Regions from separate parts of the Bacillus sp. PK6-025 genome, predicted to be linked through region 1. Evidence: riboswitches for the same ligand, from Rfam matches in the RefSeq annotation. Region 1 holds a riboswitch; the other holds the start of a gene.
What was found. Region 1 has a riboswitch for S-adenosylmethionine ahead of metK (methionine adenosyltransferase). Riboswitches for the same ligand answer to the same signal wherever they lie in the genome.
Positions count from the first base shown of each region.

Region 2: linked by a shared signal. The riboswitch ahead of M1D67_RS05030 (methionine ABC transporter ATP-binding protein) and the one ahead of metK (methionine adenosyltransferase) in region 1 are both predicted to bind S-adenosylmethionine.

Region 1 covers NZ_CP096509.1:3,261,691-3,269,280, forward strand. The annotation lists gene asnB (asparagine synthase (glutamine-hydrolyzing)) at 1-935, opposite strand, end outside; gene metK (methionine adenosyltransferase) at 1,080-2,282, opposite strand; SAM riboswitch class I at 2,673-2,810, opposite strand; gene pckA (phosphoenolpyruvate carboxykinase (ATP)) at 3,005-4,588, shown strand; gene M1D67_RS16670 (dicarboxylate/amino acid:cation symporter) at 4,839-6,023, shown strand; gene M1D67_RS16675 (DUF2584 domain-containing protein) at 6,064-6,306, opposite strand; gene M1D67_RS16680 (alpha/beta hydrolase family protein) at 6,307-7,131, opposite strand; gene M1D67_RS16685 (ABC transporter substrate-binding protein) at 7,277-7,590, shown strand, end outside.
Region 2 covers NZ_CP096509.1:988,376-995,965, reverse strand. The annotation lists gene M1D67_RS05050 (hypothetical protein) at 1-6, shown strand, start outside; gene M1D67_RS05045 (L-cystine transporter) at 52-1,437, opposite strand; gene M1D67_RS05040 (MetQ/NlpA family ABC transporter substrate-binding protein) at 1,564-2,382, opposite strand; gene M1D67_RS05035 (methionine ABC transporter permease) at 2,404-3,054, opposite strand; gene M1D67_RS05030 (methionine ABC transporter ATP-binding protein) at 3,057-4,058, opposite strand; SAM riboswitch class I at 4,158-4,271, opposite strand; gene cspB (cold shock-like protein CspB) at 4,575-4,775, shown strand; gene M1D67_RS05020 (ABC transporter permease) at 4,892-5,833, opposite strand; gene M1D67_RS05015 (ABC transporter ATP-binding protein) at 5,826-6,749, opposite strand; gene M1D67_RS05010 (ABC transporter ATP-binding protein) at 6,769-7,470, opposite strand; gene M1D67_RS05005 (GntR family transcriptional regulator) at 7,467-7,590, opposite strand, start outside.

The DNA of each region.
Region 1 (7,590 bases):
TTCTCCACGCCGACCCTATCAGCGGTTTCTTTCGCAACGTCAACTTCGCTGAAGCCTTCATGTTCAAAGCCGACAGAAAACGTTTTTAAGTTGGGATGAAATTGCTTCGCCACCGACACGATAAAAGAAGAGTCGATGCCTCCGGAAAGGAAGGAACCTACAGGCACATCGCTTCGCATATGGACTTTTACGGAATCAAAGATCGCGTCTCTTACTTCCTGAACAAGCTTGTCTTCTTCGGTCTGAACAGGCTTGAATTGAACTTTCCAGTATGTTTTAAATTGAATATCCTCGCCCGGGCGGACAGTAAACTGATGGCCCGGTTCTACTTTTTGCACCTTTTTGTCAAGCGTCTCAGGCTCTGGTACAAATTGGAACGACGTATACTGCTGAAGCGCTTTTTCATTCAATTCCAAATCGGCATCAACAGCCATTAGGCTCTTTCTTTCTGACGCAAAATAAACATGGCCGTCCGTTTTCGTAAAATAGAGCGGCTTAATGCCGAACGGATCGCGCGCTCCGTATAGGAGCTGTTCTTTTTTATCCCAGATTAAAAAAGCAAACATTCCGCGCAGCTTGGAAGCAGCTTCCTGTTTGTAGTGGCGGTAAGTCGCAAGCAAAACTTCCGTATCTGAATCGGTTTTGAACTCGTATCCTTTTGAAATAAGTTCGTCTTTCAGTTCTATATAGTTATAGATTTCTCCATTAAAAATAATCCAATAGGAATCATCTTCATAAGACAGAGGCTGTCCTCCGTTTTCCACATCGATGATGCTGAGCCTTCTAAATCCGAAGCCTACATGCTCATCATGATAGTACCCATCATCGTCCGGACCGCGGTGTACAATCATTTCATTCATTTGTTTAATCAGTTCTTCCTGGGCTGCTGTCTCGGATGATGGGCGATGATTGAATACCCCTACAAATCCACACATAGTATTGCCTCCGATTTTTTAAATTTCGTGCAGAAATCAAAGTCTGCTTCTTGATTAGACAAGTGTTTAAAGAAAAACGTTTCACATCCGCCCGCTTTTTGCCATCGAAAAACAAAGCCGCTTATGAAAGCGGCTATGCGGTTGTTATTCTCCTAATGCATCTTTCTTCAGCTGATCCGCTTTGTCTGTGCGCTCCCAAGGCAGATCGAGGTCGAGGCGGCCGAAATGTCCGTAAGCTGCCGTTTGTTTGTAAATCGGACGGCGAAGATCGAGCATTTTAATAATGCCGGCAGGTCTTAGATCAAAGTTTTTGCGAACCACTTCGATCAATGTTTCTTCACTGGCTTTGCCTGTACCGAATGTATCGATTGAAATGGATACCGGCTGTGCGACACCGATCGCGTAGGCAAGCTGCACTTCACAGGAATCAGCAAGGCCTGCGGCGACGATATTTTTCGCTACATATCTCGCAGCATAAGCTGCAGATCTATCAACCTTTGTCGCATCCTTACCGGAAAACGCTCCGCCGCCGTGACGGGCATATCCGCCATAGGTGTCAACGATGATTTTGCGTCCTGTTAAACCGGCATCCCCCTGCGGTCCTCCGATAACAAAACGGCCCGTAGGATTAATGAAGTACTTCGTGTTTTCATCGATCAGCTCTTTTGGCACTACCGGGTTGATGACATGCTCTTTCAGATTGCGCTGAATTTGTTCAAGCGAAATCTCAGGGTGATGCTGAGTCGAAATGACAATTGTATCGATGCGAATCGGCTTGTTGTTCTCATCATACTCAACAGTTACCTGTGTCTTTCCGTCCGGACGAAGATACGGCAGAATTTCCTCTTTGCGGACTTCTGTCAAACGGCGAGACAATTTATGAGCAAGCGAAATCGGCAGAGGCATAAGTTCCTTTGTTTCGTTGCAGGCAAAACCGAACATTAAACCTTGGTCTCCGGCTCCGATCGCTTCAATTTCAGCGTCGCTCATTGCTCCTTCACGCGCTTCAAGCGCCTGGTCGACTCCCATTGCAATATCTGGCGACTGTTCATCTATAGACGTTAAGACCGCGCAAGTTTCGGCATCAAAACCGTATTTTGCACGTGTGTAGCCAATTTCTTTAATCGTTTCGCGGACTGTTTTCGGAATATCGACGTAAGTGGACGTCGTGATTTCACCGCTTACCAGCACCAATCCGGTTGTCACAGATGTTTCACAGGCAACGCGGGCATTCGGATCTTTCTTTAAAATTTCGTCTAATATACTATCCGAAATCTGGTCGCAAATTTTGTCCGGATGTCCCTCCGTAACTGACTCTGATGTAAATAACCGACGGTTTTTGCTCATTTATGTTTCCTCCTGTATATGAAGATCAGCCGTGATCTTAAGTATGATACGGATCTCGTCCCTCTTGATTATATGACGATACTCGGGCTTCATACGCTCTCGTTTTGAAACAATTTCCATATGCTATTCTTGACGAGATTCTAAGTCAAAATTCCTCTTAATAGAATTTTTCCTGACTGGCTGCCCGGCTAGACCTTTCACGTCCTGTGAAAAACGCCCAGTACCTTCCTCCTGCTTGATACTCGGCTAAAACCTTTCACGTCCTGTGAAAAACGCCGAGTACCTTCCTCCTGAAGGCAGTTTTTTTAGCAATTTTTGGATCTCGATTTATGCAATAAAAAAACCTTTTCCTATTCGCTGAGGAAAGGGTCTGGTATTGCGTGCCTTTCACTCTTATCGCTCAAGGTATTGAACACCTTGCATCAGGTTAGCACCGTAGTTGTCTCAGAAACTGTTTTTTTCCATTAATAAGAGAAACCGGTTGCTGGGTTTCATTGGGCCTGTCCCTCCACCAGCTCGGGATAAGAGTATCCGCTCAATGAAATATCTTATCTTAAAATGGCTTGTTATGTCAATATCGGCCGCAATAAATTTAAACTTGTCTTTCGAGAAAAAACCCGAACGAAAAATGAAGAAACGGTATAGACTATAAGAGTAAATGTGTTATACTAATTCTACATTAATGTTATACACATTAAAAAACACGCAAAGGAAGGTTTTTTATGAATTCTGTAGATTTAACAACTGACTTACAAACGTTATTAATGGGCGAAAACGTTCAGCTGAACTTATCCGTTCCCCTTTTGGTTGAAAAAGTCCTTGAACGCAAAGAAGGAGTCTTAACATCTTCCGGAGCCGTGCGGGCTACAACCGGTACATACACCGGCCGCTCGCCAAAAGACAAATTCATTGTGGAAGAAGCGAGCACAAAGGACAAAATCGATTGGGGCGCAGTAAACCAGCCGATTTCAGAAGCCGCCTTTGACCGGCTGTACACAAAAGTGCTCAGCTATTTAAAGGAACGCGATGAATTGTATGTATTTGAAGGGTTTGCAGGAGCAGACGAAAAATACCGGCTTCCGATTACAGTTGTCAACGAGTTCGCCTGGCACAACCTGTTTGCAAGACAGTTGTTCATCAGACCTGAAGAACATGATAAAAAACCTGAAGAACAGCCGTTTACGATTCTTTCCGCTCCGCATTTCAAAGCCGATCCGCTCATTGACGGGACCAGATCTGAAACATTTATCATCGTGTCGTTTGAAAAGCGTACGATTTTAATCGGAGGCACCGAATATGCCGGAGAGATGAAAAAATCGATTTTTTCTATTATGAATTATCTTCTTCCTGAACAAAACATTTTACCGATGCACTGTTCGGCAAACATTGGCGAGGAAGGCGGAACAGCTCTCTTCTTCGGATTGTCAGGCACAGGCAAAACGACGCTTTCCGCCGATCCGAAACGGAAGCTGATCGGTGACGACGAACACGGCTGGTCCAGCACAGGCGTTTTCAACATTGAAGGAGGCTGCTACGCCAAGTGCATTAACTTAAGCAAAGAAAAAGAACCGCAGATTTACAATGCGATCCGCTTCGGTTCCGTTCTTGAAAATGTCGTGGTTGACGGCAAAACCGGGGAGCCGGACTATTCCGACGCATTCTATACGGAAAACACGAGAGCGGCTTACCCGATTGATGCGATTGACAACATCGTCAAGCCGAGCATCGCAGCACACCCGCAGACCATTGTATTTCTGACGGCAGATGCTTTCGGCGTGCTTCCTCCGATCAGCAAGTTAACGAAAGAACAAGCCATGTATCATTTCCTGAGCGGATATACAAGCAAGCTCGCCGGCACCGAACGCGGGATCACCGCTCCTGAAGCCACATTCTCGACCTGCTTCGGTTCCCCGTTCCTTCCGCTCCCTGCACATGTGTACGCTGAAATGCTCGGAAGAAAAATCGATGAGCACGGCGTCAGCGTCTTTCTCGTCAATACAGGCTGGACCGGCGGCGGATACGGAACAGGGGAAAGAATGAGCCTCGCTTATACGAGAGCGATGGTTCAGGCTGCGATAGAAGGAGAACTGGATAACGCCGAAATGAAGACTGACCGCATTTTCGGACTTCATTCACCGGTCCATGTTCCGGGTGTGCCTGATCAAGTGCTTGACCCGGCTAAAACTTGGACAGATGAAAACGAATACGAGGAAAAAGCGATCCACTTGGCGAATGCATTCAAAAAGAATTTCAAAAAATTCTCTAATACCGAAAACATTGAAAAAGCCGGAGGACCGCTCGTATAACTCAACCCGCTTGCAGCAGCGCAGGTATTCTGCGCTGCTGCAGTTTATTAAAAATCCGCTTCGCCTGTCAGCGGCCGATGCCATTTTCTGGACAATGATTAAAACGACAATCAAGCACGGCCTGTGATAAAACGCTTCCAATTCGCGGCTGTTATTATTTGAAAATACAGACTTTTTTTATTTTTAACAAAAGAAATCTTTCATATGATAATATGATAAAAACATTTGTATATATCAGGAGGACACATCTATGAAATTTGGATTACTGCCGAGAATTATGACGGCAATTGTTCTTGGTGTTATCGTCGGAAGCTTTGCTCCGCTTTGGTTTGTCAAAACAGCCGCTACTTTCAATGATATTTTTGGAAACTTCATTAAATTCGTCATTCCTTTTATTATTATCGCTTTTATTATTCCCGGCATCGGACAAATCGGCCGCGGCGCCGGAAAAATCCTTGGCATTACAGCAGGTATCGCCTACACGTCAACCATTTTTGCCGGCCTCCTGGCGTACCTTGTCGGATCAAATCTTCTCCCCGCGATCATTTCCGGCCATCAGCTGCAGGAATTTAAAAATCCGGAAGAAGTTTTGCAAGCAGGATTTTTCACCATTGAAATGACGCCGTTTATGAGCGTGATGAGCGCACTGATTTTTGCTTTCATCATGGGAATCGGAATCGCTTATCTGCCCGGAAAAACATTAAAAAACGCTTTCGATGAATTTCAAACGATCGTTGAAAAGCTGATATCATATATTATTATTCCGTTACTGCCTGTTCATATTTTCGGTATTTTCACCAATATGACGTTCGGCGGTCAGGTGCAGACAATCTTATCCGTATTTGCTAAAGTTTTCGTGATGATTATCGTGCTTCACCTCGTCATACTTTTGATTCAGTACTCCGTTGCGGGCGCTGCAAACGGCAGAAATCCGCTGTCACTGTTGAAAATCGTGGCGCCGGCATACTTCACTGCGCTCGGCACACAATCGTCAGCGGCAACGATTCCCGTCACGTTGAGACAAGTCAGAAAAACGGGAGCAAGCCAAAAAGTGGCTGACTTCGCCGTTCCGCTCCTGGCCAATATTCATTTGTCAGGTAGCACGATTACACTGACGAGCTGTGCAATGGGCGTAATGATTCTAAACGGTCAAACACCGACTTTTTCGATCATGATGCCGTTCATTTTAATGCTTGGCGTCACAATGGTCGCAGCGCCCGGTGCCCCGGGGGGTGCCGTTATGGCCGCGGCCGGACTGCTGCAGTCGATGCTCGGCTTTAATGAAACCAGCGTATCATTGATGATCGCACTTTACCTTGCTCAGGACAGCTTGGGTACAGCAACGAACGTGACAGGAGACGGCGCTCTCACCATGCTGATTCACAGGCTGACTTCCAAAAAAGGAATCGGAAAAGAGGAAGATGTGCCTGCATAATACAGAAAAGCCAAGGACGCTATCCGCGCCTTGGCTTTTTTTAATTCGTCGAATTTAATGATACGAGCCTGTATGTTAAATGAGTCCGTCCGTCTGACCATTCAAGGCGCTCCGCCTGCGCGGTGCCGGTAATGTCGCCCCGCTTAGTCTTTCTGACTTCAAGCGGCACATGAAGAGGGTAAACCCGATAACCTTCTTTTTCAAGTGTAAACACATTTTCCTCAACCCGTGTTTCTTTTCCTTTTGTCACAATCATTGTATTAAATTCAACTGGCATTCCCACCTAAAGTCCCCCTCCTTTTCTCTTTTCTTTTAGTTTACCATAACTTGTCCAAGGCCGGCTTTTCATCCATTGAGACAATTCTCTTACAATCCGCCTATTTTCCCGCGGAGGAAAATAGTGGGTATATCGACTGAAATACCACGTATCCACAGACTTGTTTCTTTGCAGAAGTTCGCGTTCTAGACGCCGCGCATGCTCGATGGAGACATTTTCATCGTTTGCTCCGTGGATCAAAAGCACGGGCGCTTCGATCTTCTCCAGCTCGTCAAAAGGCGTCCTCCATTCGTACGCTTCAGGAACCTTTTCAGGCGTCCCGCCGATGACCCGCTTCATCATCCGCCGCAAATCTTTGCGTTCGCGATAGGTCATAACCATATCGCTGACACCGCCCCAAGACACAAACGAAGCTGCAGCTTCTTTCATTTCGATTGCCGTTAAGATACCCATGATCCCGCCGCGGGAAAAGCCAAAAATGTGTACGCGTCCATCTTTTACCAGGTCATGCTTCTGCAGAAGACGAAAAGCGGCAAAAGCATCTTCCCGGTCATCACCCGCAAAGTCTTCATCGCCTTCTCCTCCTTGATTGCCTCTGTAAAACGGAGCAAGAACGACAAAGCCCTGTGAAGCGAACTGGACGATTCGGCCCGGTCTGACCATCCCGACGTTTTTAATTCCGCCGCGCAAATACAAAAATCCGTCATAATGTCCGGGAGCGGCCGGTTCCGCCAAGAGCCCCTTAACCTTGAGTCCTTGTGAAAGGTATGTGACGGAAAACAGACGCACCTTTTTGTTCGGCGATGGAAACCTTCTTTTTTCTAACCACATTCGTCACGTCACCTCTTTTTTAATCCGCAGCTGCCCCTCACACCTGTTTAGTATATAACATAAACTATTTTATGCCGAAAATAACCGAAATCAAAGGAGGGAAATCGGTTTGAAGCGTTTCTTTTTTACCATATTATCCTTCATTATGATGCTGTTTATCCTCGCTTCATGCGGCGGTCAAAAGCCCGAAAAGATCCGTCTCGCGGAAGTGACCCGTTCCGTTTTCTATACGCCTTTATATATCGCCTTGTCTGAAGGTTTGTTTAAAGAAGAAGGCCTTGATGTTGAACTGAAAACGACATGGGGTGGAGATAAAACGATGACTGCCCTTCTGTCAAACGGTGCCGATATTGCGCTTGTCGGCTCGGAAACGTCAATATACGTGAATGCCCAGGGCGCAAGCGATCCGGTGATTAATTTTGCACAGCTTACCCAGACGGACGGAACATTCCTCGTCGC
Region 2 (7,590 bases), 2.1 Mb from region 1:
TCATAAAAAACGGCCCGCACGAGCAATCAAGCTGTGCGGGCCGTTCTTCTTTTACACTTCTGCTTCAATGATATTAGTACGGTCTTGGTACGTGTCTTTTTCAAGTTCATTTGTTGCTTTGCTTGTGACAAGTCCTGACGTCATGCTGCCGCTGACATTAAGAGCCGTACGCCCCATGTCGATGAGCGGCTCAACCGAAATCAGCAGTCCAGCAAGCGCTACGGGCATATTTAACGCCGAAAGGACGAGAAGCGCTGCAAATGTCGCACCTCCGCCGACGCCTGCCACTCCGAAAGAGCTGATCGCAACAACAGCGATAACCGTGAACAAAAATGACGGCTCAAGCGGATTTTGTCCGACCGTCGGCGCAATCATGATCGCGAGCATTGCAGGGTAAATTCCGGCACATCCGTTTTGTCCGATGGACAGTCCGAAGGAACCGGCAAAGTTTGCAATGCCTTCGGGAACACCGAGGCTGCGCTGCGTTTTAATGTTCAGCGGCAAAGCGCCTGCGCTTGATCTAGATGTAAACGCAAATACAAGGACCGGAAACGCCTTTTTCAAATATGTGACAGGATTTAAACCGCTGAATGTAATGAGCAGCAGGTGAATGATGAACATGACGATCAGCGCCACATATGAAGCGATGACAAATTTGCCGAGCTTGGCAATGCTGTCGAGATCGCTCGTTGCAATCGTTTTTGTCATGATCGCCAATACACCGTAAGGCGTCAGCCTCAGAATCAACGTCACTACACGCATAATGATCGCATACACGGCATCAACCATCTTTTTGAAAAGCTCAGCTTGTTCAGGCTGTTTTCGATTGACCCCGAGATACGCGATTCCAAGGAAAGCCGCAAAAATAACAACGGCGATCGTTGATGTCGGTCTTGCTCCCGTAAAATCTAAAAACGGATTCCCCGGAAGAAGCTCGACAATTTGCTGTGGAAGTGTTTTGGCTTCCATGTCCTGCGATTTCTGTTCGAGTTCCGCCCCTCTCATTGACTCTGCCTGGCCTTGATCCACATGGACAGCCTGCAGGTCGAAAGCAAGTGCGGACGCGATTCCCACCGCAGCAGCGACAGCTGTCGTCGCGATCAAGAGGCCGATGATCAATCCGCTGATTTTTCCGATATTGTGCGTCAGTTTAAGCTTTGTAAAAGCACCCAAAATCGAGATGAATACAAGCGGCATAACGATCATCTGCAAAAGCTTCACATAGCCGCCGCCTGCAATATTAAACCAATCAGATGTCTGCGTAATCGTTTCTGAAGACGAACCATATATAAAATGCAAAGCGAATCCAAAAACAATGCCGATTCCCAGAGCGGTAAATACCCGCTTAGAAAACGAAACATGTTTTTTTTGCATCATATAAAGGAGCGCCATCAGGCCGAGCATGACGATAATATTAATAACAACAAATAATGTCATGGTAACAAAAGCACCCCCAGAATTTTTTACATTTAAAAACTATAGTACAACAAACCTGATTGGTCAAGTAGGAATTATCGATGTATTTCAATATATGACCCGGGAATCAATTGCGCGACTGACATTTTATTCGCCGATGTCTTTCAGTGGAACAAAAGTCGGCAGCTGTGCACCGTCAAACTCTTTTTTGATCAATTCAGCGGTATCGTCTGATTGGTACAGCTCAACGATCTTTTTCAAATCTTCACGGTCCCGGTCTTCTGTTCTGGCCGCAATAATGTTGATGTACGGTGTCGCTGTTTCGTCTTCCAGTTTAATCGAATCTTTGACAGGATGGAAGCCGGCGTCAACCGCTATGCCGTTGTTGATAACAGATGCAGCGACGTCGGGAAGCACGCGCGGCGTTTGCTCTGCGGCCACCGTTGTGATTTTGAGTTTTTTAGGATTTTCTTTAATCGCATCAAGCGTTCCGTTTCCGTCAAATCCGTCCTTTAATTGAAGCAGGCCGGCGGACTCCAACAGGAGCAAGGCTCTGCCCATGTTCGTCGCTTCGCTCGGAACAGCGATTTCCGCGCCGTTTGGTATATCGTCAGGCGAATCATACTTCTCGGAATAAATGCCCATCGGAGCGATGATCGTTGTGCCGATCGGCGATAGTTCAAGATTGCGTTCCTTTTTGAATGCATTAAAGTAAGATATCGTCTGAAATGCATTGGCGTCAATGTCACCGCCCGCCAAAGCCTGGTTCGGCTGAACATAATCAGAATATTTGACGATTTCAAGCTTTAAGCCTTCTTTCTCGGCTTTTTTCTTCACAAAGTCCCAGATTCTTGTATCCGTTCCGCTGATGCCGATTTTAATGGTTTTCGCATCAGAGTCTGCCGCACACCCCGCGATCACTCCCGCAAGCAGCAGTAAAATGATAACAAATGTGAACTTTTTCATCATAGCTGTCTCCCTCTCTGTTTATCTTCTTCTCAATTTTTTGGACAGAACGTTTCCGGATGTCTGCAATCCCTGCACAACGATGACGAGAATTGCAACCGTGATGATCATCGTCAGCGTGTCAAACCTTTGGTAGCCGTATGTGATCGCCAAATCCCCAAGACCGCCGGCGCCTATCGCACCAGCCATCGCCGACGCTCCGACCAATCCGACCGTTGCCACCGTAAAACTCAGCACAAGCGAACCGAGCGCTTCCGGAATCAGAAACCGGAAGATGATCTGCCGCGGAGTCGCTCCCATTGCTTCAGCGGCTTCAATGACTCCCGGATCGACTTCAAGCAGAGAGTTCTCGACGAGCCTTGCGATGTAAGGCCCCGCATAAAAAGTCAGGGGAACAATCGCTGCCGATGTGCCGATGGACGTCCCCACAATCAGCCTTGTCACCGGAATTAAAGCAACCATCAAGATGATAAACGGAACGGAACGGAAAATGTTAATGATCATATTGACAACCGTAAAAACTGCCGGATTTTCAAGCAGATGCCCCTTCCTTGTGACAACCAGCAAAATGCCGAGCGGAATGCCGATCACGCTTGAAAATAAAAGCGAGAAAACCGTCATTTGAATCGTCTGAACCAGTGCGTCAATGATTTGGTCATATGTAACAAGCATGCTTATACCTCCCTGATGCGAATGTTTTCTCTGCGGATATATTCGAGCGCCCGCCCGATTTCACCGTCTTCCCCCTGCAGTTCAACCGTCATACTGCCAAACGGAATTCCCTGAAGCTCTGTAATCGTTCCGTGCAGAATGTTGACTTCTACGTCAAACCGCTTTGCCACTTGCGAAAGAAATGGCTTCCCGGAAGATTCGCCGACAAATTGAAGCTGGTAGAGATGCTTCACATTTAATTTTTGAATCGATTCAGGTATCTCGTGGTCGATGGCTGATTTGACAAAGCTTTTGGCCGTTTCGGTTTCCGGCGCGGAAAACACGTCAAACACGCTGCCTGATTCAATGATCCTTCCTTTTTCAATGACCGCGACTTTGTCGCAGATTTCTTTTGCCACATTCATTTCATGAGTGATCAACAAAATCGTGATGTTATATTGTTCGTTGACGCGCTTCAGCAGCTTCAAAATATCGCCGGTCGTCTGCGGGTCAAGCGCGGATGTCGCTTCATCACAGAGCAGAACCTCCGGATTTGTCGCCAGCGCCCGGGCAATGCCGACGCGCTGCTTTTGGCCGCCCGACAGCTGATCCGGATAATCGCGGGCTTTATCCTCAAGTCCGACAAAATGGAGCAGTTCCGTCACTTTTTGCTTGATTTCGGCTTTCGGTGTTTTGACAAGCGCGAGCGGCTCAGCGACATTAGCGAAAATCGTCTTTGAATTTAACAGGTTAAAATGCTGAAATACCATGCCGATCTTCCTTTTAACAGCTCGAATCTCAGCTTTCGACAGAGACATCAAGTCTCTTCCGCCGACGAATACCTTTCCGGCCGTCGGTTTTTCAAGGAAGTTCACACAGCGGATCAGCGTGCTTTTCCCTGCGCCGCTGAATCCGATGACGCCGTATATTTCCCCTTTATCTACATGAAGGTCGATTCCATTGAGCGCATGAACCTTCTGTCCGCCGCTTTCATAGACCTTTTCAACGCCTTCAAATGTAATCATGATGATCTTCCTCCTCTTTTTGGCTAACAAAAAAGGCTCCCTCTTAAAAAATAAGAAGAAGCCTTAGACGACACGAAGTAAATAGAGTGGTCCGCTCTCTTCTTATCTTCCAAGCCCGTACGGCTTGTTGGATGTGGCACAGTATTCTGCTGTATGCAGAACCCGCTGCCGAGGCTTCATAGGGCCAATTCCCTCCGCCTCTCTGAATAAGAAGTGTTGATGCATGAAGTTTTACCTAACTTTACAGCTTCTTTGAAATGTTGTCAATCAGAATTGTGAAAATTTCAAAAACCCGCTTTTTAATGCTTTATTTTTCGCCCTGATTATTAAATTTCACTTTTTTTAAAAAAATTGTGTTTAGCAGTTGTAATTTCGCTTAAACACTGGTAAAGTAAAGGTAATTATTTTTGTTCGAACTATCTTTAAGAAGAAAGTTTTGTAAGAGTTTTCGTCTTGGAAGTTTGTTTTAGAGCAAGAATAGTGAATTTAAGCGTTATCGCTTTAGGAGGAAATTTCATGCTAGAAGGTAAAGTAAAATGGTTTAACTCTGAAAAAGGTTTCGGATTCATCGAAGTTGAAGGACAAGACGATGTATTCGTTCATTTCTCTGCTATTCAAGGCGAAGGCTTCAAAACTTTGGAAGAAGGCCAATCTGTATCTTTCGAAATCGTTGAAGGAAACCGCGGACCACAAGCTGCTAACGTAACAAAAGCGTAAGCTGTGAACCGCTGATCTTCATACAGGACTGCTGACCGAATGTCAGCAGTCTTTTTATATTTAAAAAAAGCCTGACGCCCGGAAAACCGGCGTCAGGCTTTTTTTGCGAAAACCGCTTATGAAGCGATGTCTCTTTTTGTGAATGCACCAAAGGCGAGCACATGAAAAACGATAAAATAGACAGCCAGCACCACAATCGAGAATCCCAGCGTCATGTCTGAAACAAGCGGAGATCCGTCAAAGTATTGAGTGAGATCAGTGTTGGCAAATAAGATGTATTTCACCCAATCAAATTTCGTTGCGAGCAAGTTTGTCACCGTTCCGCCCATTGCCAAAAGGAAAATTGAAATACCTACGGCAAGCGAGCTGTTTCTGAAAACAGCTGAAATCATAAAGGCCATTGTCGCCATCATCAAAAGCGAGATTGAATTCAGCAAATAGCTGCCGGCCAAGTGCAGCAGCAGGCTTTTTTCTTCAACTGTTCCATCGGCGTACGCCAAGTGAACCTGGCTGCCGTCGCCTGCCCCGAATAAAGCAATGCCTGTGATACCCGCGCTTGCGAACAGAATGAAAAGCAAAGCCAATGCAAAAAGCAGAACTGTAAAATATTTTGCCAGCAAAATTTTAAAGCGGCTGATCGGCCTGATGACAAGCAGCTTCACCGTTCCCCAGTTGAATTCATTCGCAACGATTCCCGCAGCCACCGTGATCACAAACAGACCGAGGAGAGGAATGGTGCTGCTCGCGTCGCTGATGAACGACAGGGCCGAATAGTCCCCGTCTTCCGGCAAATCGTGCTTGATTCGATACTCATTAATGGCGGTCAACCGTTCATAGCTTTTTTCAAGTGCCGGATTATTGACCCCTTTAAGTTGTTCTTTCATATCTTTATTTTCCTGCATCAATTCTTTTTTCCAGTCCGGGTTTTGGTCTGTCTCTCCGATCGTCTTTGTGAGAACGCCCAGCCCGATGGCAGATAACAGCAAAATCGCAATCATGACATATGTGCCTTTTCGATTAAAAATTTTGATCCATTCATTTACGATGAGATTAAACATGCTGAGCTTCCTCCTTCTCTGCGGTGATTTCCAGGAACCGGTCTTCCAGCGATTTGTTCACAGCCTTCACTTCATATAGGCGGACACCGTTGTCTGACAAGTGTTTGATCAAATCAGGCACTTCATCCTTTTGAAGGCTGAGCTCTATCCCGCCATCCGCTTCGTCAACCTTCATCTTTTTGAAGGCAGCCGCTTCCCGCATCAGAGCCTGATTGTCATCCGCTTGAATATAATAGCGCTTCTTTTCATCCTGAGCGGGTCCGTGCACATGCTGAATATCCCGGAGCTTTCCGTTCTGGATAATGGCGATCCTGTCGCACATCAGCTCCATTTCTGAAAGCAGGTGGCTTGAAACGATGACCGCCATACCTCTTTCTCTCGTCAGCTTTCTTAAATGATCGCGAATTTCCCGGATACCGGCCGGATCAAGCCCGTTCGTCGGCTCATCGAGAATCAAGAGCTTCGGATCGTGCAAAAGGCTTTGGGCCAGGCCAAGCCTTTGTCTCATTCCTAAAGAATACGTTTTGACCTTATCATTGATCCTGTTTTTCAATCCGACAAGCTCGACGATTTCGTCAATTTTCTGTTTCGTCACGCCTTTCGTCATGCGCGCGTATTGCTGAAGGTTTTGATAGCCCGTTAAAAATTTATACAGTTCCGGATTTTCAACGATCGCTCCGATATGCCGCGCGGCCTTTTCAAAATTTTCTTTTACGCTGACGCCGCACACGGCGATTTCACCGGCGGTGATGTTCATATGCCCGACAATCATCCGGATCGTCGTCGTTTTTCCGGCGCCGTTCGGACCCAGGAAGCCGAATATTTCGCCTGCCCGCACGTCAAAGCTCAAGCCGTCGATAATCTTTTTCCCCCTGATCGTTTTTGATACATTTTTTAATTCCAAAAGTGTTTCCACTGTTTCTCCTCCAGCCTTTTCAATTTTTTTCTTCAATAAACCGTTTCAGCCATTCCAAAAGCGACATTCCGGATTCCTCGCGCAGCTGTTCGACATCCTTTTTTTCTTCAATTCGGCCATTTAAGACGACAACGACCTCATCCAAAATTTGTTCAATTTCATGAATCTCATGGGTGGCGATGACGATTGTCTGCTTATCAAGCTCCAAATATGTAAGAAGGCTTTTGACGATCGATTCTCTCACCATCGGATCAAGACCGGAAAACGGCTCATCAAGCAGCACGACTGCTGCATCGCGCGCCAATGTGAGCGCGAGCTTCAGCCTGCCCCGGTTGCCTTTGGAAAGCTTGCCGATTTTTTTATCCCCGTCGATTTTCATGTCCTTTAACAGATCCCACGCTTTATTTATACGGAAATCGGAAAACTGGGTTTCATAAAAGTGAATCATATCCTTGACCCGAAATGGATCGTAGAACATATCGAGCTCTGTTAAATAGGCGATGTTCTTCGTCTCCTTTCTGGCTGCCGGCCGCCCTCCGATCAGCACCGAGCCCGAATCCGGAAACGAGAGCCCTGTGATCAGCTTCAAGATCGTAGATTTGCCGCTGCCGTTCGGTCCTGTCAACCCGTAAATTTTCCCGGGAGAAAGTGACAGATCGGCCTCTTTGAGCGCATACTCTTTGCCAAACTTCTTCGTGACATTTTTCAGCTCAATCTTCATTTGGGATCTCCTTTCTGAAGAAAACGGTCAAGTTCCAACAACATGTCTTGTTTAGACAAGCCAAGCTCTTCCATGCTCTGGACAAATTGCCCGATAACTTCCGTCCTCATCTCCCGCTTT